DNA from 4 places in the Methylomusa anaerophila genome. Region 4 is predicted to be linked to each of the others. Evidence: riboswitches for the same ligand, from Rfam matches in the RefSeq annotation. Region 4 holds a riboswitch; each other region holds the start of a gene.
What was found. Region 4 has a riboswitch for cobalamin ahead of MAMMFC1_RS00525 (sirohydrochlorin cobaltochelatase). Riboswitches for the same ligand answer to the same signal wherever they lie in the genome.
Positions count from the first base shown of each region.

Region 1: it holds a riboswitch for cobalamin, as region 4 does, so the genes downstream of both, MAMMFC1_RS12435 (tetratricopeptide repeat protein) here and MAMMFC1_RS00525 (sirohydrochlorin cobaltochelatase) in region 4, are expected to answer to the same signal.
Region 2: it holds a riboswitch for cobalamin, as region 4 does, so the genes downstream of both, MAMMFC1_RS10795 (TonB-dependent receptor domain-containing protein) here and MAMMFC1_RS00525 (sirohydrochlorin cobaltochelatase) in region 4, are expected to answer to the same signal.
Region 3: it holds a riboswitch for cobalamin, as region 4 does, so the genes downstream of both, cobI (precorrin-2 C(20)-methyltransferase) here and MAMMFC1_RS00525 (sirohydrochlorin cobaltochelatase) in region 4, are expected to answer to the same signal.

Region 1 covers NZ_AP018449.1:2,746,238-2,753,611, reverse strand. Annotated here, with positions in the region: gene MAMMFC1_RS12455 (GH36-type glycosyl hydrolase domain-containing protein) at 1-2,765, opposite strand, end outside; gene MAMMFC1_RS12450 (TIM barrel protein) at 3,134-4,132, opposite strand; gene cobO (cob(I)yrinic acid a,c-diamide adenosyltransferase) at 4,218-4,751, opposite strand; gene MAMMFC1_RS12440 (hypothetical protein) at 4,768-4,968, opposite strand; gene MAMMFC1_RS12435 (tetratricopeptide repeat protein) at 5,102-5,722, opposite strand; cobalamin riboswitch at 6,045-6,226, opposite strand; gene MAMMFC1_RS12430 (MATE family efflux transporter) at 6,345-7,374, opposite strand, start outside.
Region 2 covers NZ_AP018449.1:2,384,718-2,392,091, reverse strand. Annotated here, with positions in the region: gene MAMMFC1_RS10795 (TonB-dependent receptor domain-containing protein) at 148-4,539, opposite strand; cobalamin riboswitch at 4,671-4,853, opposite strand; gene MAMMFC1_RS22895 (calcium-binding protein) at 5,033-6,007, opposite strand; gene wecB (non-hydrolyzing UDP-N-acetylglucosamine 2-epimerase) at 6,243-7,374, opposite strand, start outside.
Region 3 covers NZ_AP018449.1:1,873,710-1,881,083, forward strand. Annotated here, with positions in the region: gene MAMMFC1_RS08210 (hypothetical protein) at 1-36, shown strand, start outside; gene MAMMFC1_RS08215 (carboxymuconolactone decarboxylase family protein) at 100-438, shown strand; gene MAMMFC1_RS08220 (4Fe-4S binding protein) at 464-1,780, shown strand; gene ptsP (phosphoenolpyruvate--protein phosphotransferase) at 2,213-3,946, shown strand; gene MAMMFC1_RS08230 (helix-turn-helix domain-containing protein) at 3,982-4,383, opposite strand; gene MAMMFC1_RS08235 (hypothetical protein) at 4,529-4,864, shown strand; cobalamin riboswitch at 4,914-5,096, shown strand; gene cobI (precorrin-2 C(20)-methyltransferase) at 5,540-6,265, shown strand; gene MAMMFC1_RS08245 (FecCD family ABC transporter permease) at 6,262-7,326, shown strand; gene MAMMFC1_RS08250 (ABC transporter ATP-binding protein) at 7,342-7,374, shown strand, end outside.
Region 4 covers NZ_AP018449.1:148,472-155,845, reverse strand. Annotated here, with positions in the region: gene MAMMFC1_RS00555 (ABC transporter permease) at 1-859, shown strand, start outside; gene MAMMFC1_RS00550 (ABC transporter ATP-binding protein) at 875-1,540, shown strand; gene MAMMFC1_RS00545 (DUF1858 domain-containing protein) at 1,605-1,802, shown strand; gene MAMMFC1_RS00540 (GNAT family N-acetyltransferase) at 1,813-2,325, shown strand; gene aspD (aspartate 4-decarboxylase) at 2,567-4,204, shown strand; partial or broken gene MAMMFC1_RS22545 (selenide, water dikinase SelD) at 4,277-4,462, shown strand; cobalamin riboswitch at 4,721-4,901, shown strand; gene MAMMFC1_RS00525 (sirohydrochlorin cobaltochelatase) at 5,286-6,212, shown strand; gene MAMMFC1_RS00520 (hypothetical protein) at 6,460-7,368, shown strand.

The DNA.
Region 1 (7,374 bases), 2.2 Mb from region 4:
AACATTTTCAGCAATACAGGATAGTGCCCGCCCCGGTTGCGGCGTTCAACTTCCGCAGCGCTGACCCATTCGAGCAAATGACGCTTCGTCACAAATAAGCGGTAAAGAGTTTTAGTGATTGCGTCCAGCAACAGCAGGCTTTGAAACGGTAGTGTCATTATGGTTATCAAAACTTGCCCGGCTGTAGCCAGCAAGCTCCGTGGACGCCAGATTGCCCGCCTGATTGCCGCCAATTGGCGCAACAGCGGCAAAAACAAGGTAGCAAACACAAAGGCAACCCAGCGGCCGGCAGAGCCGGGTAAAACGGTCAGTCCCAGCAGCAGTACCGCAAACTGTACCGGCGGCAGCAAGCTGCGCCGCAAATTGTCGATCATCTGCCAGCGGGCAAGCGGGGATAAATCAACCGGCAACAGCCTTCCCCCCCGGTCGCGGACACGCCGAAACAGCCATGGAATAAGTTGCCAGTCGCCCCGGACCCAGCGGTGTGTTCGCAGCTGATAAGCGCTAAAGGTAGATGGGTATTCATCAATTAACTCAATATCCGACAGCAGGCCGGCGCGTAAAAAGCCGCCTTCCAGCAAATCGTGACTAAGCACCCGGTTTTCCGGGATACGTTCACATAAAACTTTTGAAAATGCATCAATATCGAATATACCCTTCCCGGTAAAAATGCCCTGCCCCAACCCGTCCTGGTATGGATCGGAAGCGGCAAAAGCGTACGGATCGATTCCCGGATCCACCGACCACAGATATGCAAATCGTGAACGGAAGGCCGCGCCGTGGCTGATGCCGACACGCGGCTGCAGTACGCCGTAACCCTCAATGACCCGTGTAGATGTATGGTTTAACCGTGGCCGATTGTAAGGCAGATGCATGGTGCCGATCATTCGCTGTGCGCTTCCCAGCGGCAACTGGGTATCCGCATCAAGGGTGATGATGTAGCGTATCTGCGGTAAGATGGCTGTATCCCCGAGTACGCAGTCGTAAGTAGTATCAGTCCGCCCTTTAAGCAATTGGACAAATTCTACCAATTTTCCCCGTTTGCGCTCCCAACCCATCCATACCCCTTCGGATGGGTTCCACCTCCGGCAACGCTGAAAGAGATGAAAGGTGCTTTCGCCCGGACGGGAATACATACAGTTTAACCCCTCAATGCTCGCGCGGGCGGCTGCAAGGATGGCAGCATCCCCGGGAAGTTTCTCCGCGTCTGCGTCGACAAAATCACCCAGAAGAGCAAAATGGATATTGGCGTCACGGTTGGCCAGATAATGCAGTTCCAGCCGGACTGCTAATTCCTGCACTTCTCTGACTGTAGACCAGATAACGGGAATGACGACCAATGTGGCCGCTTCCGGTGGAACACCGCGTGAGAAATCGTATCTCAATAGCGGCAGCGGCCGCCTGGTGCGCTCTATAAGCCAGTGCGCCGCCGTGACGGCCCACTCGCTCACAGGCAGGAACAGCGCCAGTACAATCACCGCCCACTGGCCGACGGAGAAGCTTGTGCCGTTGGCAATCCACATGGTAAATCCGCTAAGGGCGGCTGCAAACAGTCCTGTTAGGACGGTGAAATACGTGCCGGTGGCCCGGCGTAAAATTTCTATTTCCGGCAAATGCCGGGGAGCACCGCACATTTTCATTGCGCGCCGCAGTTCCCTGATGCCATCCGGTTCAAGCAGATAGTATGCGACAAATGCCCGGCGCGGCAGCGCTTCCGGCTCTGTCGGCACCTTACCGGCAGCCTCAGCTGCTTTTGCTTGCTCATATTCCTTGGCCGCAAGCTGAACGGCCTGCTGCGCCACCAGATTTTCCGGCACGTGCAGACGGCGGGCTAATTGCTCAACCTGCTTCCGCAACACGTCACGGCTGGAAAAATCGAGAAACGTATATATATTTGCGCTCTCTGCGCGCAGCGTGTGCTCGACCATACAAATCTGCTCGAACGGCTGGTGCCAGTCCAAGCGCGAAATTTTACGCAGACTGTCGATAAGGTTGCCTATGGTCACTTGATAGACGGCCTGAAGCTGATACTCGTAAGAGAGAGTTTGATCGAGGCTGTCGGGGCCGTTTTCCAACTTGCACATCAGCCATTCCCGTACGGTTGCCGAATCGTCTGCCCACTCGCGCAGACGTCTGGCCAGGTAGACTACAGCCGCCCCGGAGAGCGGCATATCCTGGCCGGCTTCTTCAAGAGAAGCCTTTAACACTTCCGGATTTAACCTGGACGGCTCCAGACGCGCCAGTAACCGTTCGACTAACATGCACACCTCCCGCCGTTCGCGGACCAGTTCCATAACTTCAGCCAGACGCTGAATCAAGCTGATACGCAGGAAAAGCGGGACCGCCCACGACTCGGCAATAGCCAGAACCGATACTTCCTGGTAAGAATTGATATAGGAGATGAGAGAATCCTCATCCAGATTTCCGTCCACATGCTGGAGATAATCAGCACAGATAGACAGTATTCTTGTTTTGCCGGTCTTGCGTAAGTTGGGTAAACTTCGCCAGAAAGAACCGGAAAGCTGCTGATGGATGACCAACACTTGTTCTTCAATGAACTCGGCATGATCCAAAAGCCATTCTTCCGCAGGCTGCGAACAGCCTGTATCGTCGCCCTGAAGGGAGCGCATAAACGCGCGTAATTTTTCGATATCGGCATAAAACTCCCGCCACAGACGCTTTGATGGCCAGCGACTTACGTAAGGGTCATGGGTCAGGGCAAGCTCATGTGCTTTTTGGCGGAGTTGTTCAGTGTTTAGAATCATAGTCCTCCCGAAGAAAATTAAAAATTAGTATTAGTATTTGAAAGAATAGAATTTATTACCGTTCGACCGTCGACACCATTCGATGTTACGAAATCGGAAACATTTAAAATATTCCCTTTTTGGCCATTAATTATAAGTTGTAGACACAGCAACCTGTTAATAATACCGTGAGTCAAGGGAACAAACAGTCTTTTGAATCACGCAGAACGGAGGGTTCCATCGAAAATTTTGCGCACGAAAAAAAAAAGCTCACCTCCAAGCAGAAGCTTGTAAGGTGAGCGAAATGATTCAGGGGACGGTTCCGCGACTCATCAAGATGAGTCGCGGAACCGTCCCCTGAATCACACCCCCCGGCTTATTTCATAGAGTCAGATCGCCATTTTGGCAAGCGTAAGTGCTTGCTGTTGCTTACTGAGCTTTAGCTCCCAATCAGCCAGCGATTTTTGCATAAATTCATGCACAAGAAATTCCGGCTGCACATAATCGACAATTTGCTGAGCCGCAGGCGTGGTAAAGGGCCGGTGTTCATCAATCTTGAAGATATGGTTCATAATCTCTTCCATGGTATACTCGGCATACTCGCCATACTCGCCATACTCGGCTTTATGCTGGGAATTTTGGCTATGACGCAGATATTTTCCCGACAGGGACTTGTGTAAATGAATTCCCCGGACAAATTGACGGTAATGGCCGAGGTTCTCTAAGGTTGCCAGAATGTATGCCGCCCCGTCGGCCTCGGTCTTTAAATCCGGATTCGTGTTCATCAAATGGCCGGTATCCAGCATAATCCCGCTGTTGCGGTGGGCTACATTATCCAGGAGCATGGCCGTCAGTTCTTTATCGGTAAGCGTCAGTCCCGGCCACCACAAATTCTCAAATAACAAGGCGGTATCCGCGGGAATTTCCGGTGCCAGGGCATTGACTACCTCAAGTGTGGCTTCGATGACTTCACGGCTGGTAGCACTGAATTGCCAATTGAACAATTCCGCCGGCCGTACATTACTGACATGAAAAACGAGATATTTTACTCCTGCCGCTATGGCCATACGAATGTTAGCACGATAAACAGCCAGCCAGTCTTCCCGGGTCGGCCCGCCATAGCAGGCATCAATCGCCGCCTGACTGCCAAACTGCTTCAGCAATGCTTCCTGGTCACCGCGCCAAAAATCCAGCCACCACGGCCAAAAGCGCAGATGGCAGCCGTGCAGCCACTCGCGCTTATGCAGCCGGGTGTCACAGGGCCCGCAGAACATCATTTCCAGACCATCCAAATTATGTTGTTCTAAAAAATTTTGCAGCCGCTCCGGACTATTGGCAATAAGTTCATTATCGGTAATATAATTTGATAAATTTACCAGTTGCAACATAGCAAAAAAGCCTCACTTATTTATTTTGTATATCTTGGCCAATAGCAGCATATAGAACAAAGTCATCCGTATGTAAAATGAAACCTCAAAACTCGATACCCTTTTGCGCCTTTATTCCCTGTTTAAGCGGATGTTTGATTTCTTTCATTTCCGTTACCAGGTCGGCCAGATCAATAATTTCCTGCCGCGCCTCGCGTCCGGTCAGTACAAGATGCAATGCTGCCGGTTTACTTTGCAGCAATTCAATTACTTTGTCCACCGGCACCAAGCCAAACTTTATCGCATAGTTGATCTCATCCAGGATGATCATATCCCAATTTCCCGACATGATTTCCCTGTTGGCGTCAGCCAGTGCTGCCTGCGCCACAGCCTGATGACCGGCTTTGGCATCACTGTCGGCATCTCTCACAAACCCTTCGCCCAACTGGCGGATTACAAAATCGTCGCCCATTCTTGCCGCGGCCTGCAATTCGCCATACTTCCAGTTTCCTTTGATAAACTGTAGCACCAACACCTTGAGGCCCTGTCCCCAGGCCCGCATTCCCACTCCCAGGGCAGCTGTCGTTTTGCCTTTGCCGTTACCTGTATTGACAATAATTAAGCCTCTAGTTTCTGCCATTTTGCAATCTCCTTTTCTACGTCCGGTGGTTCATGCGCTGTTCAGCAAGATAGGCCAGCTGCCTGGCTTTAAAACAACCGAACTGCCGCTTTGCTGCAGCTTTGGGTTGTAAGACGATGAGAAAGCAGCCGGAAGGGCCGCAATCCTTCGTCTTGTTTCCCGGCGCAGAACCGCCGGCGCCGTCATATGGCCAATTGACCGGGATATATTGAAGCATGATATTTCTCTCCTCTTACATTATACCTTGGAAAATCCGTTCCGCAAACTAAACCGGGCTCAAAACCGTCACTTGCGGCCGGTTAATTTTACGATTCGACCGCCGCCGGTAAAATCACGCTCACTGCAGCGGATTAAGGCTCCGCTCCCAGCGTTTTGAGCATGTTTTTGGCCACGGTAACGGCTTCCTGTGTTTGCTTGTCAACCGGCACATTAGCCAGTAAACTCTTATAAGCGGCAATAGCCTCTTCTTTGCGTTCCAGCCTCTGGTAACAGACGCCTTTCACGAGATAGGCACCGGCATGTTTAGGCTGCAAGACAGTAACCTGATCTAAATCATGGATACCAAGTTCATATTGTCCCTTATAGTAATAACATACTCCCCGCCGAAAGCGAGCATCCATATTCCCGGGATCCATTTCAATAATACTTGAGTAATCAGCCAGCGCGGCATCATACTGTTTCGTTTCAAGATAGAGCAGCCCCCTCGCTGCATATGCTTGTACATTTTGGGGCTCCAGTTTGATCGCCTGGGTATAATCAGCGATTGCCAAATCAAGCTGGTTGTCGCTTCTATAAGCATCTCCCCTGTCTATATACGCGGCAGCATCCTGGGGATTGGCCGTAATGGCCCGGGTGTAAGCAGTGATGCGTTTCTGCTTGTTCTCAGCGGCTGCCTTGCTGTCTGCGGCCCAAGCGCTAGCTACACTGATCATCAGCAATGCGGCGATGAGCACAACCGTGTATTTTTTCAATTCGGACACCTCTCTCTTTCATGAACTATCTATATTCAGCAACCTGACAAGATAATGAGTGACTGCATGGCCGTATTAAAACCGAAATAAAAGAAAAAGAAGAGGGGCATTGAGCCCCACAAACATGAAGGAGGTTAGAAAAAATGTATAGAAAAACTCCCGCTCGTTATAACAGGCGGGAGGATTTCTCAGTGCAAACCAAATAGAAACTCCTGGTCGGGAAATGACCAGGAGTAAATTCAGCAAAGCAACATCACTCACCTGGATTTCTCCAAGCCAGCAATTGCAACTGTAATCTCCTCCCCATCACTCGTGGGTAAAAACGGCGATCTTTAGACAGGCAGTTCTCCTGGCTCTGGATCATAGCTCGCCCAACCTTCCCAGGACTCTCATCCCAGTGGCATATCCTTGGGTTTGCTCCCCATTACAGTGGCGGGACCGCGCCGGTATTGCACCGGTCTTCCCTATTAAGCCCCGTAGGGCACCTGCTTCATTATGAAATTGTAAAGCTTTCTAAAAATATTTTATCATTTATTACCTATTTTGTCAACAGGTTCAGCAAATATATTCAATGTTTCCATCAAATGAGTCGTGGAACCGTCCCGCAACTCGCAACTCACTTCTATTCAATTACTTCGATGCTTTTCCATTTCCCGCCCCAAAATCGTATGGTCATGACAATCAGCATGACTGCGCTATAACCAACCAGCAAGATCCACAACCAGAGTAAAGAAACTTGGGCCATGGTACAAAACATATAGGGTATAATTACATAAAACAAAATCGGAACAACGGCATAGGTAATCATCATAAATTGCGTGTCACCCATTGATTTTAGCACGCTGCCAATCATTAAATGGACAGTGTCAAGCACCAGCCATAGGGAGGCAAGTCTCACTAACGGCGTAGCGGTATGGATAAGCTGATTTTGATCATTACTGGAATCACTATGAAAAACAGAAATCAAAATCTCCGGGAAAAAATTATAGGAAATGAAGATAATGATGTTAAAACAAATTCCCAGAACCAGCCCTTTTATGAGAACTTCCGAAATATTTCCGAACCGGTTGGCTCCTCTCTCCTGACCTGCGATAATCCCTACTGCCGTTGTCATTCCAACCACGGGTAATATAAAAACAGACTCCATGGAAAAAGCCACATTGGCAGCAGCCAGATTAGTCTCACCTGTTGTACCGATAATCAGCAGAAAAATACCAAAACAGCCTGTTTCAAGAAAAGACTGTATTCCCGCAAACAGGCCGAATCGCAGCAAACTATAAAGTAAACGGCCGTTCACCTGACAGTATTTTAAAGGCCGGTATTGTTGTTTAATCACCTTTCTATTCAACAGGAACAGATAGAGAATCAGGCCGACTGCACAACTGATGATTGCCGCTACTCCCGACCCGAACATTCCCAGCGCCGGCATACCCAACTTGCCAAATACGAGCACACCGGCTAAGACGATGTTTACCATATTCGTAACTAACGCCACATACATCGTTGTCTTAGTGTCCCCAATCCCGCAATAGAAGCCAAAAAAGGCGGTAGAAAAAAGTTGAATGCACTCAGCTATGATAATGAGATAAAAATATTCCACTTCGTAGGTTAGAAGATCTCCCACATGCCCCATCATCTGAAATACCGAAGAT
Region 2 (7,374 bases), 2.2 Mb from region 4:
TTACAGTCCTGATTTTCCGCTTGCTGCTTGTCCCGAAGTTGCTTTCACCCCCTTTCGCTGCTTTAAGGCTTTTCGCATCACCTCCTTTCCTGGAATTCCATTTCTGTTAACCTGGTATGTCAGAACACATGTAACTCTTACGCAAGGCTAAAAATTATATTGCACTGTCGCGTAGTAAGTCCGTCCCTGCAGCGGATAGGCAGCGTTGGACTCCTTCCTCACATTTAGGCCGTAACCGTCGGTTTCCGTATAAATCTCCTTCAGTTCCGGTCCCTTGTCAAAAAGATCGTTGACGCCGACAACCAACTGGGCATTTTTGTTCAGTTGGTACCGGCAGCCCAACCCTACGGTAGTAAGCGCCGTCTGCATATATTGACTAGAACCACCACCCAAAGTAGATAAACTATCGGCGTAATACTGTTCGCCCGTATAGTTTATTTCCGTGAACAGGGCTGTCTTGCTGTCCGGACGGTAGGTCAGGCGCAGCTTTCCTTCCCATTCCGGCGTATAGGTCATAGGGTAATCATTCCAGGTATAAAGGCCGGCGGGAGTATTACCGGTAGTGGAAGAACTTCTGGCATGTACATAGGTAGCGGCCAGATTGAGATCCCATTTGGCCCAGGTCAGATTGCTCTGCAGTTCCACGCCGCTGGCTTTGCCTTTGGCCGCATTCACATAGCACCAGTTGTTAATGCCATACCGCTGCAGTTGCAGCAGATTTTCCGACCGACGGCTGAAATAGGTCAGGGAGATATCGGCGTCGGCCTTGAGCCACCTGCCCTTCCAGGCAGCGCCCACATCCCACTGGATTCCCTCTTCCGGCTGCGGATAAACGGAGCCCCAAGCGTTACCGTGCGCATCAGTACCGGGGCGCGGCAGAATGCCGGCCCCGTCGCCGGCAATCTCATAAAGGTTCAACAGCCGGTAGTACTTGCCGTAGGAAGCGCGCAAGGTCAGACTGTTGCTCACCTTCTTTTTCAGGGCGAACTGCCAGGTGGTCTTGCTGTCTCTCTGTTCATCGTCCGCCTTCAACCATCCCCCCCCCCTTTTTTCCCGGGAACTGCCTAATATATCGGAAGAGTTGTAGCGGATACTGGGAGTAAACCACAGGTCGCCGGCATCATTCAGGGTAATGGTATCCTGCAGCTGGACATTAAAGAGGGTTTGGCGATATTTATATTTCCATTGCTTGTTAGCTATTGAATTAATATCATCCATTCTCCATCCCTTAATATCCATTGTTTCGCGGGAATAGTTCAGCAGGAAGTCCAGCAGATGGTTGCCGGCTTTGAAGGACCCGTCCAGCGAAGCGCCGAACCTGCGGGAGTCATAAGCGCTCCAGACGGAGAGCGGCTTCGTCATGGCATAGCTGCCTGGTGCAAGATCAGGATTGCTGTACCTTTTCTCCTGGTCCAGATAATTGACATTCCAGCCCCATTCCAGGTTGCCGCTGGTATCCCGCCGGCCGACCAGAATATCTTTGGCGGTAAGCTCCTGTCTCTTCCTCAGATTAGTCTTCTGGTAGGACGGACCTGGCGCGTCGGGCGAATATTCATCAGGCACATCCTCCTTATCCCAGCATGTGTTGCCACTAAGTGATAGCGGCATCAGCCGGTCGATTTGCTTCCAGCCGGCCTTGACCTGCCAGTGCTCATCCTGCCATTTGAGGAGCGCGTCGGTATTTTTATAGCTGTTATTCATGCGATAGCGGGTCGGCGAAAGACGCTTGAGATAGGCCAAGTAGTTTTTCTCTCTAATATAATCCGTGTTGTCGGCGGAAATCTCGCCCCGGGCAATCTGACCTTCGAGATCTGCAACAGATTGCTCATAAGACGCCAGTAGGGTAGCAATACCATTCTGATAACCAAAATTCGTATAGCGGAAATCCCCGTCGCTTTGGTCCCGGTTGATTCCCACCATTAAGGAGCCGCTGCCCAGGGGGGCATCCACCTGCAGGCTGCCGGTGTAGCCGCCCCAGGAGCGTTGCCCGTAGGAAGCGGAAATATCGGCTTTTTCCGGCTTTTTGGTGACGATGTTGATGACGCCGCCCATGTAGGTGCCGCCGAAGCGGGCCGGGACATAGCCCCGGTACACCTCAATCCGGGCCACGTTTTTCACCGGGATGGTGGAGATGTCCACCGCCGCGTCGCCCCCCAGATTGGTCAGCACGCCGTCGACGAACACCCCCACCTGGGAGGCGGTGCTGCCCCGCACGGAGACGGTGGTGTACTGGCCGATGCCGCCGGCGGAATAGCGCACATGCACGCCGGGGACTTCCTTCAGGAGGTCGGGCAGCGTTTTTTGCTCGCCTTTGTATTTATCCGGTTCAATGACGGTCACGGTGCCGGGGGACAGCTTGTCCTCCCACGCCGGGCGGGGCGCTTCCACCACCACCGGCTCCAGGGCGTAGCCGGAAGCAGGGGCGCTTTCCCCGGCAGGGGCGGGCGCCGGCGCCGGACTGGGTTCGTCAGTCGCAGCCGGTTCGGGGGAAAGGTCGGTTGGGCCGGGCTGGCCGGCGGCGGCGCCGTCACGGGCGACAGCGACCGGCTGCTTGTCCGGCCCGGCAACCGGCAGCGCCAGGTCGTCGCCGGCGCCTATTGCTTCGCCGGCGGCGATCAGGCTGTTGCTGCCGGCGCCCTCCGCCGGCGGTTCAGGCCCGCTCGCCGGCGTACTGCCGGCAACCGCTGCCGGCGTCACGGCCGGCGCTGCCGCCTCCTGGGGCTGAGCCGGCGGTTTCTGCCGGGAAGCGAAGCCGCCCCACCGCCAGTTGAAGCCGCCGTTTACCTGCCAGTCGGTCTTGACATCGCCGCCGAAGGTGTGGAGCACATTCACGTTGAAATTGCCGCTGGGGGAGATCCTGGCATTGGCGCCCAGGGCCAGCTCGCACCAGGTATCCCTGGCGGCGCCGGTTTCTATGGCCTGGGTCCCGCCGGAATAGCTGCCCCGCAGGGACCCGCTGCCGGCGAAATCATGGTTGACCGTCACCCTGGCGTAGAAATTCCCTTTTTCGCCCAGGGACCGGCCGGCCAGCACGCCCACCTGCCCGGTCAGAACGTCCACCTTGCCTTGGGTCACCTGCAAGCCGTTGCTGGTGGGATAATCCGCGTCATCGATCCGGCCGGCGGCCAGACCGACGTGGGGTTCCCAGAACCAGCCGTTGGTCAGGGGTTTATGCAGGCCGTAGCGGGCATTGAGGCCGAAGGCCCAGGCATGGTAGTCGGCGTCGATTTTGCCGCCGTTGCTGTAAAAATAGTAATCGTTGTGGAGTTTGGAGCCCCGCAGCATGAGGTCCAGATAGCGGCCGTTACGGCCCACCCAGGCGGCATAGGCGCCGAAGCCGCTGCTCTCGGAGCTGCCGCTGCCGGTATGAAGGCCGGTGTCGGCCCTGGTCTGCTGGAAGAATAGCCCGGTATACAGCCGGCCGCCGTAGAAACCGCCGGGGCGCTCCTGATCGTAGCCGACTTGCAGGCCGTGATAGTTTTCCCGCACGCTGCGGCCGTAGCTGCTGTTATTGGTAAACCGGCCGCCGTAGGCGTTGGTCCAGATGCCTTCCCGGCGCCTGGCCTCGGGGGTGTGCAGTTCGTCCAGGCGGCTGAGGGTGTTGGCATTTTCCAGCCGCCACAGGTTGCGCATCGCCAGCTGCATGTCGCCGGCGGTTTTGGCCGACTCCGACAGAAGGCCGGTGTTGTCGACGGTATAGTCCAGCAGATCGGCAAACACCATATATTCGGGTTGATACTCGTTGCCGCCTGCCTCCGAAGTCTCGATCACCGGCGTCACTTTGTAGACATTCAGGGGGGCGTCCAGATAGGAGGCCTGGCCGGCAATCCGGAACTGGCCGGATGTTTGTTCATAAATTGTTAAAAACCTCGTCCCGCTTGTTCCGAAAGTCTTCGAACTGCTGTTGATCTTCAGCGGATCAAAACCGATGATATTGCCAAGCTGGACATATATTGTGCCGCCGCCGGCCACCGGGCTGGTATAGCTTCCCAAAGTGATACGATTCACTGACGGGGTGACACTGAGAGAGTATTCCCCATTATAGACGGCAGGTGCCGCGCTGATCCGGAAAACCGCGCCGTCCGCCAGCGTGGCGTCCGTTACCCATAAATTACGGAAAAAGTTACTCCCGCCTATTCCAAACTGTTCTCCCCAAAACACCGGATTAGGCGTTTCCTGCCAGGTCAAATCAATAATGCCGCCGGCCTTTACGTCAAGCTTATCGATATAAATCTCGTAAACCGGAAGATAGTACGGATCGCCAAACGTTATGGCATCCATCGGCCGCCAGCGGCCGCTATTTTGGATGGTCACGTCTGTATAAGACGTACCGTAATTTATTTGGCCGGAAGCATCCGCCGTCGTTTCTTTCACGCTATCCGCCTCCACCGTCACCGAGGCCCCCGCTTCAGCCGCATAGGCAGGGCCCCCGGGCTGGGCCGCGAAACCCAGGGCCAGGGCGCAGCAGATCCGCATGGCCAAAGCTTTTTTCTTTAACTTGCCGCTTTGCTTTGCTTGTTTTGCTTTGTGTTGTCTCAACCAATTTCTCCCCCTCCATGTTGATACAAGGATTATATAAAAAAAACTCCCTCACGGGAGTACTTACGCTAATTGGCGGACAGGCTTGCCGCCGGCCGTTCGTAATCTCCTCCCTGTCGCTCGCAGGTCAAATGGCGATTGCCGGACAGGCAGTTCTCCTGACTCCGGCTCATCGCTTCCCCGCGCCTTCCCGAAGCAGACCGCTTCAGTGGCAACTAGGCGAGATTGCTCCCCGTTACAGTGGCGGGACCGCGCCGGCATCACACCGGTCTTCCCTATTAAGCCCCAAGGGCACCTATCCCTGTATTTTCCTTTTCTGCTTTTTATGATATCGCAGGACAAACAGGACGTAAATCCCTCACATGAGGTATTCGATAGATAATTATGCATAAATTATTAAAAAACTTGACAAGACCCGGTCCCTCACGCGACCGGGTCTGTATCGGGCCATGCTGATGTTCAGTTGCCGCCGAAAGGGGTGATGCGCCGGCGCTTACAGCCAGCTTGTGCCGTTGGTTGTCCTGACGCCGTCGCTGAAGACGAAGGTGCTGAGCCTGTTGCCGCCGCTTTGGTCCCAGTCGGCGATGGTGACGGTATTGGCGCCGATGGTGACGATGAGGTCGCCGCCGCTGCTGCCGCCGAGGCCGACGGCGGCGGCGGAACTGGCAAAGGCGCTGAAGTCGATCGTGTCATAGCGGTTGTCCGGGGCCGCGGCAATGGTATCATGGCCGAAGTCGCCCTGGAAGCTGTAGACGTCGCTGCCGCTGCCGCCATAGAGGGTGTCGCTGCCGTCGCCGCCGTCGATTATGTTGTCCAGGCTGTTGCCGGTCAGGATGAGACCGTCCGTATTGATGCCAAACAGGTTTTCCACGTTATCCGGCAGGGTATAGCTGGTGAGATTCAAGAGGGTTACGGAGTCGACACCTTCCCCGGGATTCTCCTGCACCGCATCGCCGGGATTGTCCACAATATAGGTGTCGTTGCCGGCGCCGCCGTACAGGTCGTCGCTGCCGTCGCCGCCGTCCAGCCAGTCGTCGCCGCCACTGCCGAAAAGCAAGTCGTTGTCCTCGCCACCGAAAAGCAAGTCGTTGCCCTCGCCGCCGAAAAGCAGGTCATTGCCGGCGCCGCCAAACAGCAGGTCGTTGCCTTCGCCGCCGAAAAGCAGGTCGTCACCCTCGCCGCCGTCCAGATAATCGTCGCCGGCGCCGCCAAACAGCACGTCACTGCCCTCGCCGCCGTCCAGATAGTCACTGCCCTCGCCGCCAAACAACAAGTCACTGCCGCTGCCGCCGTACAAGTAGTCGCTGCCGCCGCCGCCATACAGCAGGTCGTCACCGTCCCCGCCATCGAGTGAGTCGTCGCCGTCCCCGCCAAACAGAAGGTCGGAACGGTCATAGCCGTAGATCGCGTCGCTGCCGCTGCCGCCGAATAAGAAGTCAGACCGATTGCTCCCGTAAATATCAGCCATTTTCATTCACTCCTTTGTCCCTTGTATTGTAGATTATCAACCAGAACCGGAGGTAATTCCATGAGTTTTTACCCCGCCGTGAGGAGCAGGACAATCCCGGTTTCTGCTTTCAGCATATCTCAGGACAAGGAGGCCGTAAATGCCTCAGATGAGGTATTTTTCCTATATTTCTCAATTTTTTTTTAAAAAAGCCAAAAAAAAAAACGGGGCGCTTGGCAACCGCCGACGCCCCGTTCTACTTGCCGCCGCAAAATTGGCCGGGCCGCTCCCGGGTTAAGCCATATTTCCATAAAACGCATTTTACAATGCGGGCCGCAGCCAAGCCGTCGCCATAGGGATTGCAGGCATTGGACATTCGTTCATATTCAGCCTGATTGGTAAGAAGAAGTTTGGTGGCAGCGTAAACTTTTTCCCTGTCGGTGCCGATTAGTTTTACCGTGCCGGCCTCGATAGCCTCCGGCCGTTCGGTAGTATCCCGGAGCACCAGCACCGGTTTTCCCAGGGCCGGCGCTTCCTCCTGGATGCCGCCCGAATCGGTGAGAATCAGGTGGGAGCGGGCCATCAAATTGGCAAAAGGCTGATAATCCAAGGGATCAATCAATTTCACCTGACTGACTCCGCCCAGTTCCTCCTGCACCACTTTCCGTACCAGGGGATTTTTATGCACCGGAAATACAATCTCCACCTTGTCACTGAATTCCGCGGCAATATCACGCAGGGCCTGATAAACGCGGCGCATAGGCTCACCCAGGTTTTCCCGCCGGTGGGTGGTTACAAGAATGATTTTCAGGGTCGCATAATCAACCTGCTGCAATATGTTGTCGGCAAAACGATAAGCGGGGTCAACCGTGGCCTTCAGAGCGTCGATCACCGTGTTGCCGGTAACAAAAATACTCTCGGGGCCTACGGCTTCCGCCAGGAGATTCTCCCTGGCCGTCCCGGTGGGAGCAAAATGCAGGTCCGTCAGCGAGCCTGTCAGTTTACGGTTCATTTCTTCGGGAAAGGGGGAGTACTTGTTATGGGTCCGGAGCCCGGCTTCCACATGGCCGACGGCAATCTGGTGGTAAAAGGCGGTCAGGGCGCCGGCGAATGTGGTGGTGGTATCGCCGTGCACCAGGACGATATCGGGTTTTTCCTGCGCCATCACCTGGTTTAAACCTTGTATGGACCGGCAGGTAATATCAAACAAAGTCTGACCTTTGCACATAATGTCAAGATCGTGGTGCGGTTCTATCTGAAACAGGCTTAGAACCTGGTCAAGCATTTCCCGGTGCTGCGCAGTAACCGCCACCACCGGGGTAATCATCTCAGGATATTTTGCCAGTTCCAGCACCACCGGCGCCATTTTGATTGCTTCCGGGCGAGTG
Region 3 (7,374 bases), 1.7 Mb from region 4:
GTCTATTGCTATGTTGACACAAAAATGCTACCGTAAAATAGTTTTGCGGCCAACACCGGTGTCATAATGGCGAAGCGGCTGGTCTGCCGATATTAGAGTATGTTCACCGACGGAGGTGTAGTCATGGAACTCAAAGGCGCAAGTAACGCATTCCAGGCCTTTATGCAGGAGACCCCCGAATACTCCCGGGCTTGGCTGGAGATGGTGCAGAAGCTGGACGCTGCCAACCCTCTGGACAGCAAGACAAAGGCACTGGCCTACTTGTCGGTGTTGGCTGCTGCCGGACTGACCGGCGGCATTCCTTTTCATGTCCAGCATGCCAAGACACTGGGCGCTAGCCGGGAGGAGATCAGCGGCGCGGTGCTGGTGGGACTGCCGGCGGTAGGGCACGCCGTCATTCAGGCGCTTCCTTTGGCGCTGGCTGCTTATGACGCTTAACCGGTATTAAGGGGGTTTCAGTGTTATGGGTCACCTGGCAGCAAAAGATGTCTATAGAAGACTGGGGGAGAAAATCGACAACCTCACTATAAGAGCGCCGTGGAACGAAGCTCTTCACAAAGTTGTAAAGGAACTGTACACCGAGGAAGAAGCCGATGTTGTTGTGAAGATGCCCTATGGGCTTTCCAATCTGGAAAGGATCGCGAAGATAACCGGTTACCCAAAAGACAAGCTCCGAGGCATCCTGGAAAGGCTGACAGAAAAAGGCCTGATCCTGGATTTGTATAATAACGGCGAATATCACTATATGCCTTCTCCTTACGTCATCGGAATTTATGAGTTTACCATGATGAGAACCAGGGGAAAACTAAGCACTAAGGTTTGGGCGGAATTGCTGGGTACTTATATGAAAGGGAGCGATATTTTTTTCAAAGCCAATTGGAAAGACGGCCAGCAAATATCCATTGCCCGGGCTATTCCTCACAGGGATACGGTAGCACCGGAGGAAGTTGTTGAAATTCTTCCTTACGAAAAGGCTGAGGCTATTGTGGCCGGCCATGATAAATTTGCCATCGGACTCTGCGCCTGCCGGCATGATAAATTTCACAACAACCTCAAGACTTGCGATGTTCCCCTTAAATCCTGTTCATCTTTCGGATTTGCAGCTGACTACCTTATCCGACACGGCATGGCAGAGGAAGTAACTCGTGGGGAAGCAATCGAGAACCTGGAGCGCTCCCGGGAATTCGGCCTGGTTTTTTCGGCAGACAGCGTCAAAGAAAATGTCACTTTTATTTGCAGTTGTTGTTCATGCTGCTGTGAGATTTTGGAGGGTATAAACAAATTCGGTTATCCCCACGTCCTGATGACATCGAGTTTCATAGCCGACATAGACCAAGTGAAGTGCCTGGGTTGCGGGAAATGTGCCAAAGCCTGCCCGGTCAATGCCATCTGCTTGGAACCGGCTGAATCTGAAGAAGAGGCAAACAAGAAGATACTGGCCAGAGTTGACCCTTCCATCTGCCTGGGCTGCGGCGTTTGCTCCCTCAAGTGTAAATGCAATGCTTTACACCTTAAAAAAAGAAAGCAGCAAGTCATTCACCCGGAAACAACCTTTGAACGTAATATATTGGCTTGTCTTGAAAGAGGGACCCTTCAAAATCAAATCTTTGACAATCCACAGGCTATTACCCACAGTGTGATGCGGGGGATCCTGGGAGGATTTCTGAGATTAGCTCCAGTTAAGCGCGGTCTCATGAGTGACTTGTTACGCTCCAGGTTCTTAGCCTTTCTTGCCACCGGAACGAAATTACAGGGCAAAGAATGGGTTACCAGGTTGTAGAATGAAAAAATCGGTCTATATAGGTCCCGTCAAAGAATTTCAAAGAATTGACATCCGGGTATTAGGATAAGCTGAGGTTAAGCGGCAGCGTCGAAGCGTTCTTAATACCCGGATTTAATTTCAATTCTTTTTCGTGAAGAAAAGCCGTTCCCTCTACGCAATAAGGGATAATGGCTTTTCTTCATTGCGGTATATTCAGGAACTTATACCGCTGGTACTCTGCGTCACCTAAATACATGGATAATCTTGCAGTCTTTTTTCGTCCTGCTTCGTTGTCGTCTCCTTACATATGTCCGATATGCGCGGCTCCTCCGCCTCGCAGGACAAAAAAATCCTTGCAACCTTATCTAATGATTTAAGTGACGCAGAGTACTAGAAGCCACTGGATAATAATTCTGAAGAAATAATTATCATACAAGGAGGGACTAAGCTTTGTTGCTGCAACAGGGAATTTCCGGCTCGAACGGGATAGCAATCGCCAGGGCCTTCCTCTACCAGGAGCAGGAAATCATAATCGATACAACGCCCATTACTCCTGATAAAATCAATAATGAAATCATTAAATTGTCTCAGGCCGGGGAGAAGGCTAAAGAGCAAATCAGCCATCTACGGGATAAGGCGCTGGCGGAAGCCGGCGAAGAACAGGCCAAAATCTTTGAAGCCCATTTGACCATGCTGTCTGACCCGGCTCTTTGGGGCGAGATGGGCGCCCTCATTAAGAGTGAGCATATCACCGCCGGCTATGCGGTTAAGCAAGTAGTCGACCGGTTTGTGGCTGTGTTCAGGTCCATGGACGATGAGTATATGAAGGAACGGGCGGCAGATATTGCCGATATCGGCGGCAGACTGCTCCGCAATGTGCTGGGCATCACCGCCAAAGGACTGGATTATCTGGACAGTGAAGTAATAATCATTGCCCATGACCTGACGCCTTCCGATACCATGGCCCTCAACCGGGATTATGCCAAAGGCTTTGCGGTAAATGTGGGCGGCCGGACTTCCCATGCCGCCATCATGGCCCGGACTTTGGAAATTCCGGCAGTATTGGGGCTAAAGGATATTACCGGTAAAGTAAAGGACGGCGAGCTGGTGATCCTTGACGGGATAACCGGGGCTGTCATTGTCTCCCCAACCCCGGAACTACTCACTGAATATAAAGAAAAACAACGCCAATACTACGCCGAACAAGCAGAACTGAAAAAGGTAATACCCCTGCCGGCAGTAACTACCGACGGCCGCCGCGTGGAAATCGCCGCCAACATCGGCACTCCCCGGGATATTGACGCCGTTATCGCCACTAATGGTGATGGCGTGGGCTTGTACCGCAGCGAGTTCCTGTATATGGATAAAGATTGCTTTCCCAGTGAGGAAGAGCAGTTTGCCGCCTACAGGATTGTTGCCCAAAAGCTGAGTGGCAAACCGGTCATCATCCGGACGCTGGACATCGGCGGTGACAAAGAACTGAAGTGCTTTCCCATGCCGCCGGAAATGAACCCTTTTTTGGGCTGGCGGGCCATTCGTCTTTGTCTTGCCGAAAAGGCCATGTTTATGACTCAGTTGCGGGCCATCTTACGGGCCAGCGCTTATGGCAATATTATGATCATGTACCCGATGATATCCGGCCTCACCGAGGTCCGGCAGGCCAATGCCGTGCTGGCGGAAGCCAAGGAGCAGCTGCGCTCGGAAAGAGTACCCTTTAATGAAAATATCAAAGTCGGCATCATGGTGGAAATTCCTTCGACAGCAGTGATTGCCGACTTGATTGCGCCCGAAGTGGATTTTTTCAGTATCGGTACCAACGATTTGTGTCAGTACACCCTGGCGGTGGACAGAATGAATGAAAAAATCAGCTACCTGTATCAGCCGCTGCATCCGGCCATATTGCGGCTGATTAAGCGGGTAATCGATGCCTCGCATCAGTATGGCAAATTCACCGGCATGTGCGGTGAACTGGCCGGCGACCCGCTGGCAGCTATAATCCTCCTGGGACTTGGGCTGGATGAATTCAGCATGAGCGCTTCATCCATGCCGCGTATTAAGAAAATTATCCGCAGTGTCGCTTATGAACAAGCCAAAGCCATTGCGACGCCGGCTCTTGATATGGCAACCCCGCAGCAAGTCGCCGCATATGCCGCCGGGGTGCTGAAAGACTGGGGCTTAAGTTGATTGCGATGCTGTATAAATACAAAACACGCTGGTTCTCAGCGTGTTTTGTATTTATACAGCAGAAATTCATAAAAATCATTAAGACTGCGTTTGGCGTCAGAAGGCAAATCGTCAATTGCGATTTGATTATCTGTATTGCTCGGAAAAGGTGCTTTTGACTCAAGTACAACTGTCGCCGGTTCCCTGCCCGGGCTATATTCCGGGATTGATTCCAGACGGCTAAATAAGCTGGCGGCGGCAGTATAAGGCAAATTGAAAAAGTCTAAAAGGGCGTTGAGCAAATTGACGGTTAAATTCGTTCGCATCCCGGTCTCGATCATACTAAGATAAGAGGTGGACAAGCGGACACCATACTTTTTTTCAATGGCTTTGGATACATCTTCTTGGCTTAGTCTTTTATTTTCTCTGGATATTTTTACTATTTCACCGAATGTCATTGCATCACCTGTTTTGTTGTTGGCCGCAAAATCGTTAAAATCCTGTTAACTGAAGGTAAAATTATTTTGGATAGTTAACTGGTAGTAATTGACTTGTTGTTATTTTCCAGCTATAATATTGGCAAAAAGAAATGAGGTCATGCTAATGTGTTATAATAGCGATACGGCGGAAAAACCGGCGATGATTCATGAAGGTGATGAAGGTGATTACAATGGACAGGGCAGGGATTTGTTGGCGGCGGTAAATAAACTCCGGCAAGTAATGTCGCAGTCTTTGGAAAGTGTGGATTCCATGCGGGCGATTCTAACGGAAGGAAAATCACGAACCGAATTGTCAGCGGCGGAATGGGCGGATATGATCGACAATATGCAGCAAATTCTTTACCTTGAATCCGCTATTGCGAAACTCAGAAACGGCTTCAACGCTTGGGGAGCAGCTTATTCTCCCCGCAACTCACGGGGATACACGTGTAAAGGATAATACATACGGTTATTCTTGACTTTTCGTTGGCTTTGCCATAAAATAAAAGACAACACAATATGGAACAGGTGCCCGTTTGGGCTTAATAGGGAAGCCGGTAAAAAAAACCGGCACGGTCCCGCCGCTGTGATGGGGAGCCGACTGCAACAGGCCACTGAAGGTAATTACCTTGGGAAGGCGCAGGACGGCAATGAGCCTAAGTCAGAAGAACTGCCTGTTTGACAATCACCGATATTACCCACGAGCGATGGGGAGGGGATTCGCATGTGAATTTCGCACGCTGATCTCTGTCATGGCTGGGTTTACCGGTGAGACAGGGATTTTTTATTTATAATTACTCAGGTTGTGTAATGCCACGAACTGCTTAGAAATCGTTAGATACCGTTGCATACCATAAAACATATTGTGAATGGTAACTCATGTGCTGCTGAGTAAACATAGTCAGACCGACTAGGCACGACGACGATTCTGATTTTGTTAGTTTAGCATAGTAGTTTGTGCGGGGACCTCACGGAGGCGTACTGGTGGTCCGCACAGACTACTTAAGGAAAGGCTAACTAGGCCAGAACGGTCGGAGTGAGGACCGCAGGAGTAACGACGCAAATGACGGTTTATAAGCAGTTCCCGTCTTATGGGTGAATAGTTCGATTTTATTGAAAGGTAGGCAAAAATCATATGGCAGGTATTTTTTACGGCGTAGGCGTTGGTCCCGGTGATCCGGAGTTATTAACACTTAAGGCCATCAACGCAATCAAAGCGGCGGATGTTATCATTGCGCCCCGCACGGAGAAAAAAGACGAGAGCACTGCTTTTACCATCGCAAAGCCGTACATTCAGGAAAATACACAGATACTGGAACTGGTTTTTCCGATGAATTACAATGCTCAGGCCCTTTCGGAGGCCTGGGTGAATAACAAGAATACTATTCTAGGACTGTTGGAAGCCGGGAAGAAGGTAATATTTCTGACCTTGGGCGATCCCATGCTGTACAGCACTTATATGTATGTTTTTCGGCTGCTTGAAGACTGCGGCCACGAAATCGTGAACATTCCTGGTGTCAACTCCTTCTGCGCCATTGGCAACCGGTTAGGTGTGCCTTTAGCGGAAGGCGGCGACATACTCAGCATTATTCCCGCCACTATCGACGAAGAACGCTTGGAACAGGTTTTGCAAGTGTCCGACAATGTGGTGCTGATGAAGGTGTACAAAAATTTCGCCCAGATTGTTGATAAGCTGAATAAGCATGGCATGACCGAAAATGCTGTTATGGTATCCAAATGCGGTCTTGAGGGCGAAGAAATCTTTCACGACCTCTCTGGAGCCGTAAACGATCAAAAAGTGAATTACCTGTCAACTATACTGACCAAACGCTCAAAAGTAAGTAAGCATGCCCTGGCATGAATGAAAAAGCAAATATCCTGGCGCAGGAGATTGTCAGGAAACAAAGGCAGGCACTGACCATCGGTCTGGTATTGACGTTGGCTGCTCTCGGTTTGGCGATCGCGTCGGTGACTTTTGGCCGGGCCGATATTAGTGTGGTTGACGTAGCCACCATAATATTCGGCAAATTAACCGGAAACCAAGAGATCTACAGTCATTTGGCCGGCGCCCAAAGCGCCATTGTCTGGGATATCCGGCTGCCCCGCATTATCTGCGCGCTTGCGGTAGGAGGGGGTCTGGCCGTAGCCGGAGTTGTGTTTCAGGCCCTATTGATGAATCCTCTGGCCGACTCGTACACCATGGGTGTATCTACCGGGGCGGCTTTTGGCGCAAGTATCGCCATTTATCTCAATATCTTTGCCCATGATAATCTGCCGGTAACCATATTCGCTTTTGCCGGCGCGGTGCTGACCTTGCTGGTGGTCATGTCCATCGCCCGGGTAGGAGGCTACGTTTCTTCCGCCAATCTGGTAATTGCCGGTATCATTGTCAGCAGTATCTTATCGGCTGCCATTAGCATGATCAAGAGTTTAGCCGGCGAGCAGGTTTCAGCCATTGTCGCCTGGCTGATCGGCAGTCTGGCCGCCAAGAATTGGGAACATGTGCTTTACGGCTTTCCCCTGATATTCATTGCCTGTTTTATTTGCTTTTACTACGCTGAGGATCTCAATATCTTGTCGCTGGGTGACCGGGAAGCCCGCAACCTGGGCATTGACAGCAGCAAACTCAGAAATATCCTGCTTGCCGCCGGAGCGCTTATCACTGCGGTATGCGTGGCCATCGGCGGCATTATCGGTTTTGTTGGCCTCATTGTGCCTCATATGCTGAGAATGACAGCAGGATCGGATAACCGGGTACTCATACCTTTGTGCGGTCTAACCGGCGGGATACTGCTATTGACTGCCGATACTTTCGGCCGTTCAGCCACAAATGTGGAAATTCCTGTAGGAGTATTGACCACATTGCTGGGCGGCCCTTTCTTCGTATATATCTTCCGCAAGCGTAACAAGACGCTGCAGTAGAGGAGCGGCGCACCAATGAATAACGCAGCAGCAATCGCAATGCAAAAT
Region 4 (7,374 bases):
GACCCAAAACCGTATGATTGGTTATGACCCGACCAGTGACTGGATCATCGCCCCCTGGCTTAAGAAAGTGCACAAAACCGAACTTAAGGACGACGAAGTCATTCTGGGGGCGAAGGTGCCAACTTGGACCGAAAATAAAATATCGGTTTTAGGCAAATGGTACAATATTGTTTCCGTAGCGGAAGAAACCGGCACGACCCTCGATTATTCCCTGCTGGTCAGCATGGATGAGGCCAGGCGGGTAGTTGGCAAGGATGTAGCGCTAAAGCAGGTGTGGGGGAAGATGGGGCAGCCGTCTGAGCTTATTTCAACTATTTTGGTGCAGGTTGATGAAGGTGCGGATATTAATAAGGTTGTAAGCGATATCCAAAATGTTGGGTTAATGAAGCCCATTGTGGCAGCCGAAGTAAAAAAACGGATTGCCGACCAATTCACGGTATTTGCCTTGTTAATCGGCGGTATTGGTGTATTGACTATATTAACATCCCTGCTGCATCTTTTTTCCCGGTTTTATGCATTGACGTGGGAGCGGCAAGCGGAGTGGGGGCTTTACCTGGCTTTTGGCGCTTCCCGCCGGGATATTGGCGCCGTTATTGTCGGTGAAGCGGCGGCGGTATCGCTCGCCGGGTCTGTTGCCGGTTTGTTGCTGGGCGGCGGGTTGTATAAAGGGGGCTTGAAACTGCTGGAAGCCTATCAATCTTTTCCTTTTATACAGCCGTCCTGGGCTTTTATTGCCGGTATTGCGATTGGAATTACGGTGCTGTTTACCGGGTTAGGAGCTTTAGCTGCCTGGCTGCCCGCATACCGGGGCAGTCGTATTGATCCCAGCACTATTATGACACGGGGCGAGTTTGACTGATTGGGAGGGAGAAATATGGGCAATCTGCTGGAACTGAGCAACATTGGCAAGAATTACGGGGAAGATGTTATTTTGTCAGATATCTCGTTTACGCTGGATAGAGGGACAGCGGTAGCAATTAGCGGGCATTCCGGCGGCGGAAAAACCACGCTGTTATCCATTATGGGACTGCTGCAGCGGGCAACTTCCGGCAAAGTGCTGGTGGATGGCCTTGATATTGATAGATTGAATTCCAATAAGCTGGCTAAACTGCGGGGGCAGTACCTGGGCTTTGTTTTTCAGAGAGCCCGGTTAATTAATTCGCTCACAGCCTTAGAGAATGTGATGGCGCCTGCCTGGTTCATCCGCAACGGGGAAAACGTGGAGCAACAGGCCAGGGACCTGCTGGAACGTTTCGGTATGTCCCACCGTCTGCACCATAAACCGCAGCAACTAAGTCTTGGACAGTTGCGGCGGGTTTCTCTCGCCCGGGCCTTACTACTCAAGCCGCCAATTTTATTGGCTGATGAACCCACCAATGATCTTGATCCGGTTTTAGCCGGCGAGGTTGCCGAGTGCCTGCTTACAGCCCGGGCAAGTGGAACCGGTGTGGTTATTGTTACCCATGACGCCGGTTTGGCGTCGCAAGCTGATCAAATTTTCCGCCTGGAAGAAGGAAAGTTGCATTCTGCCATTTGCTAATTTGAATGTAATGCATTTTGCTAATGGCTTTTTTCGTATAAGAAAACAGAAAGGAGGGAAAATCATGGCAATTACCAAGGACATGGGTATTGGCGAAATTGTTGCAAAATATCCCAATACAGTAGAAGTATTTCGCAATTATGGCATGAAGTGCTTTGGCTGTTTTGCCGCTAGCTTTGAAAACATTGAACAAGGCGCAGTGGCCCATGGTATCGACATTGATGTATTAATCGCTGATCTTAACAAAGTCGCGTTGGAGTAAGAGGTGCACTATGATACGTTATGCCCGGCACGATGATTTACACACTATTATGGAAATATATAATGACGCGATAGTCAATACGACAGCAGTCTATCATTATAAACCTCAAACAATTGAAGACAGGATCTCCTGGTATGAGCAAAAGGTCCGCGATGGATTTCCTGTCCTGGTATTCGAAGAAAACAATCTTGTTGTCGGGTTTGCAACATACGGGCCGTTTAGGGCCTGGCCCGCATACAAATACACAATAGAGCATTCCGTTTATGTTCATAAAAACCACAGAGGAAAACATATCGGAACCAAACTGATGCGAGAGCTTATTAAGATTGCTGACGAAAGAGGCTTTGCTACGCTGGTTGCCGGGATTGACGCCAGCAATGAAGGCAGCAGGTTCATGCATGAGAAATTGGGGTTTCGCTATTCCGGCACCATTCAAAAAGCCGGCTATAAATTTGGCAAATGGCTTGACCTAAGTTTTTATCAATACGAACTCCGGGGACCCGATATACCTTTAGAGGAATAACGGGTTTAAGATGGTGAAGATAAGTCAAAGTAAAAAAGACCTTGCAATACATTGGATGAAGTGTATTGCAGGGTCTTTGCATTCTTAAGCAGCTTTAATTGTTTAGTGCGTTCCATATAGATGAGATAGACGAGTTTTAATAAAATATAGAAAGCAAATAATATTAGGAGCAGCATGCCGGCAGGCGCAATATAAGGTAATATACAATTTTGTCTTACTGAGGCTAGAGGAGGAACAGTGCGTGGTGGAGCATAATGATGATCAACATCAGAAAATGAATTATTCTTATAGGGAGCTTAGCCCCTTTGAATTCAACAACAAGCTAATTAGTCTGGCTGAAGGACAGAAGAAGAGCACGCGTGTCTTGCTTAATGCCGGCCGGGGGAATCCGAACTGGATTGCGGCAACACCACGGGAAGCCTTTTTCGTTCTGGGACAATTTGCCGTGCAGGAAAGTCGTCAGGCCTGGAACGCGCAAGACCTTGCGGGCCAGCCAAGAAGAAAAGGAATAGAAGGACGTTTTAAAACTTATTGCCAAAATAATGAATTCACTCCTGGTGTGAAATTGCTTAAGGATGTTATTGATTATGGTATAACTGCTCATGGGTTTGACGCCGAAGAGTGGATCTATGAACTGGTGGACGGAATTATCGGTGATAACTATCCGATGCCAGACCGGATGCTTGTGCACGTAGAAGCGATTGTTCATGATTTCCTGATTCAAGAAATGTGCAGCCGCGATTCAGCCTGCGAAAGATATGACCTGTTTGCTGTTGAAGGGGCAACCGCCGCTATGTGCTATGTCTTTGATTCTTTGTATGAAAACTATTTACTGTCGCGTGGGGACAAAATTGCCATTATGGTCCCCATATTTCCGCCTTATGTTGAGATTCCGCGCTTAGCCCGCTATAATTTTGATGTCGTTGAAATCAAGGCCAAAGGCGTAGACAATCAAGGAAAACATACCTGGCAGTACCCCCCGGCGGAGATCGACAAGCTTTGCGATCCAAGCATTAAAGCACTGTTTCTGGTCAACCCGAGTAATCCACCCTCTGTGGCCATTCAACCTGAATCGATCAAACAGCTAATCGGGATCGTGAAAAATCACAACCCCGATTTGATGATTATATCTGATGATGTATATGGAACTTTTGTTGACGGCTATCGTTCATTGATGGCCGATTTGTCCTTTAATACAATCGGTGTGTACTCATTCTCAAAGTACTTTGGGGTGACAGGGTGGCGGTTGGGCGTTGTCGCTGTTCACCAAGACAATGTTTTTGATCAGCTAATAAAGCAATTACCGCAAGAGCGGGCAAAGATTCTGCAAAACCGGTATTCATCCCTTTCACAGCAGCCTGAGAATGTTCGCTTCATCGATCGGATGGTGGCCGACAGCCGCCAGGTGGCGCTAAATCACACCGCCGGTTTATCAACGCCGCAACAAGTGCAAATGATGCTGCTGGCTGCCTTTGCACTACTCGATAAAGGGAATAGATATAAGCAACAGACAAAGGACATCTGCCATCGCCGTATTAAGCTTTTGTATGAAGGTCTGGGATTGCCGCAGCCCAATCTGCCGTATAATGCGGATTATTATACTCAATTTGATTTGGAGGAGTGGTCTAATCATAACTACGGCAGGGAATTTACGGATTTCTTACAGCGAAGATATGAACCTGTTGACATCCTTTTTCGCTTAGCCCAAAATTCTTCCATTGTATTGTTGCATGGCGGCGGCTTTCACGGGCCGACCTGGTCCGTCAGAGTATCACTGGCCAACCTGGATGATGATGCCTATGCCAAGATCGGGCATGAATTGCGCAAGGTATTGGAACAATACGTAGTCGAATGGAAGGAATCAGAGGTTAGTTTGTAAGAAGTCACGGTGCCAGGCGGTGTTTCCTCCACGCAAATAGTCCATAAACTCGCAAGCTGCCGGCAACAATAAAAAGTAGTCATCAATTCAGCGGCTAAACCGGGAGATGTCCTGGTTCTGACTAAGCCTTTAGGCATCGGGATCATCACTACCGCTATTAAGCGCGGCGCCGTGTCTCAGGAGACGATCGACCAGGCGGTTGAAGTTATGGGCACCTTAAACAAGACTGCCGCCGAGGTGATGGTAGAAGTGGGAGTCAAAAACCTGGAATTTCTGCAGAACAGGCCCGGGTCCCGGTAGCGGCCGTTATCGGTGAGATGGTTGCAGACCCAACTCACCATATTCAAATAACTCCTTAAAAAAGTGTTGACAAAGACGCCGGCAGTATATTCGTACAGCCTGACTATGGGCCGGGGGATTATAACCAGTAAATATTTGCAATAGTAACAAATCTTATTATCAAAGTATTGACAAGCAGCTGATTGTCTTATAAACTGAATTATAAGAGTTCACTAACTTCATATACATGAGACAGGTGCCCAATGGGCTTAATAGGGAAGTCCGGTTAAAAGCCGGTGCGGTCCCGCCACTGTAATGGGGAGCAAGCTTAAGATATGCCACTGAGACGTAAGTCTTGGGAAGGTTTAAGTAAGCCATGATCCAGAGTCAGGAGAACTGCCTGTCTGACAATCACCATTATTTACCCACGAGGTATGGGGAGGGGATTACGGCATAAAGCTGCTGTTTTTCTTCCCGGAGCACCTGGTGTTCCGGGATTTTTGCTTAAAGCCGGCTTTATACGCTGATCACTCCTGGCCTATGGGTCCAGGATTTTTTATTAGCTTTGCGCTGTTATCTTTTCTCCCGCAGCAAGCCGGGATTTTTCTCTGTTTGATTCCGTTCTCCCTTCTCTTTGAGAATATTAATTATAATTCTGTTGCGCGTATAGCGCACAGGTCCTTTGACGGACCTTTCCCTTTTACAATTATTCCATATTCATATATATCTTTGTTGGGAGGTGAAACCGGACTGGCTTAATTCTTTTGCTTTACCATACAAAACAAAAAAGGAGACTAAAATCATGAAAACTAAGCTGTTCAGTGCAATTTTATTGATCACCCTTACGACGTTTGGACTTTTTGGCCTGATGAGTTCCGTTCAGGCGGCGCCACAGCCGACTAAAAAAGCAATTTTAGTTGTAAGTTTCGGTACTACTTTCCCGGAAACCAGAAAACTGACGATTGAAGCAGTGGAAAAGAAAATTCAGCAAGCATTTCCGGACTACGAAGTCCGGCGGGCTTTTACCTCCCGCATTATTATCAAAACGCTCGCGGAACGGGATGGTATCAAAGTTGAAAACGAGAAACAGGCGCTGGACCGGTTGCAGGCTGAAGGTTACAAGGAAGTCATAGTGCAGCCGCTGCATATTTCCCCAGGGGAAGAGTTTGACATGGTCAAGGAAGCAGTGCAAACATACCAAAAGGCAAAAGCTTTTGATAATATAGTTTTGGGCAGGCCCATTTTGTACTATCTGGGGCAGGGAGATAAACCGGATGATTATATGAAGGCCTTCCAAGCCGTCAAAACTCAATTTCCGCAATTAAAAAATCAGGAAGCGGTAGTGCTCATGGGTCATGGCGGAGTTCATCCCGGCAGTGCCGCTTATGCCGCGCTGCAATATAAACTCAGTCAGGCAGGCGTAAACAATGTTTTTGTGTATACGGTTGAAGGATGCCCGGCGTTAGAAGATATAATTGGACAGTTGAAAGCCAACAAAATTAAAAAAGTCACCCTGATGCCGCTTATGCTGGTTGCCGGGGATCATGCCACCAATGATATGGCCGGCGATGAAAAAGATTCGGCGAAAAGCATACTGACCGCTGCCGGATTTAAAGTTGAGGCATATGTTCATGGATTAGGCGAAAATCCTGGAATACAAGAAATTTATGTTCAACATGTTAAGGATGCCATCGAACAATTGAATCAGAAAGCAGATAAAAATCACTAACCGGACAGCGGCAAAATTCTCTGATATGACAGATGTCATGTTTTTATGTTTATGTCATTCAGGTTATACCAGTATTTTAGACAAATGTGGGTATGAAACCGTTTGGGTCAAATAAAAGTCCCAGGTTTCATACCTTTTTTACTGAGAATAAATGAAAATAATTATCAATATCATTGACTAATATAACCCGGAATGTTACAATTTGGACGTACCTTATAAAATAATTTTTCCGGGAGGTAGACAAACATTGAAAAAACTAGAAACCATCATGCTGGCTCTATGTATGGCTGCGTCTGTAAACTCATGGGGTTATGCCAGTCCGGTTGAATTTAGCGGCGACATTAACCTTAAGCATGACGACGTCAAAATTCAGGACGGTGACAGAGAAAATAACTGGGAAACAACTTTTAGGTTAAAGGCCCAAACCAGTCTGGGAGAGAACTGGAAAGCGTTTGTCCGTTACGGGTACCGTCATTTTGGCGGCGATGATGACACGCCGGAAGTGTCCAAGCTTGATCAGTACGGCTTTGTTTACGAAAAAGGCGAGAATACCAAAGTGGTATTTGGGGTGCAGGATACCATCCTCGGGCCGTTCGGCACTCTTTTGGATCTTACCGATAATGTGGGCAATGCCATGCTCAAAGGCGTGGATTTACAGCATCAAGAAAAAGATATCGTCTACCACCTGTTTGCAGGGAAAATTGACAAAAGACTGTTTGATAGTGATTCCGATAAAAGCGCCTATGGCGGCGAAATCAACAAGACCTGGGAAAACACCACCCTTGGCGGCGAACACCTGCACATCTCCGGGTTAGAATCCGCTGACAGCTATTATGGATTGTACATAACCAACAAGTTCGGGAAAGCCGATTTGAGCGCCGAATATATATGGTCAAGCGCCAGCAGCGACAAAAACGGTACGGTCTACGGAATAAGCTACAGCCCTACAGATATGGATACTTTCAGTCTGACTCATCGTAATATTAAAGCTTATGCTGCCCCTGACTTTGATGATTTGGCCGGGTACCATAATGAGAAGGGAACGGAATTAGCCTGGGAACACTCCTTTGGGCAAGCCGGTGTATTAACGCTAAAATATGATGACGTAAGCTCAAAGGAAAAAACGACAACCCTTGAATATAATTTTGCTTTCTAAAATGTT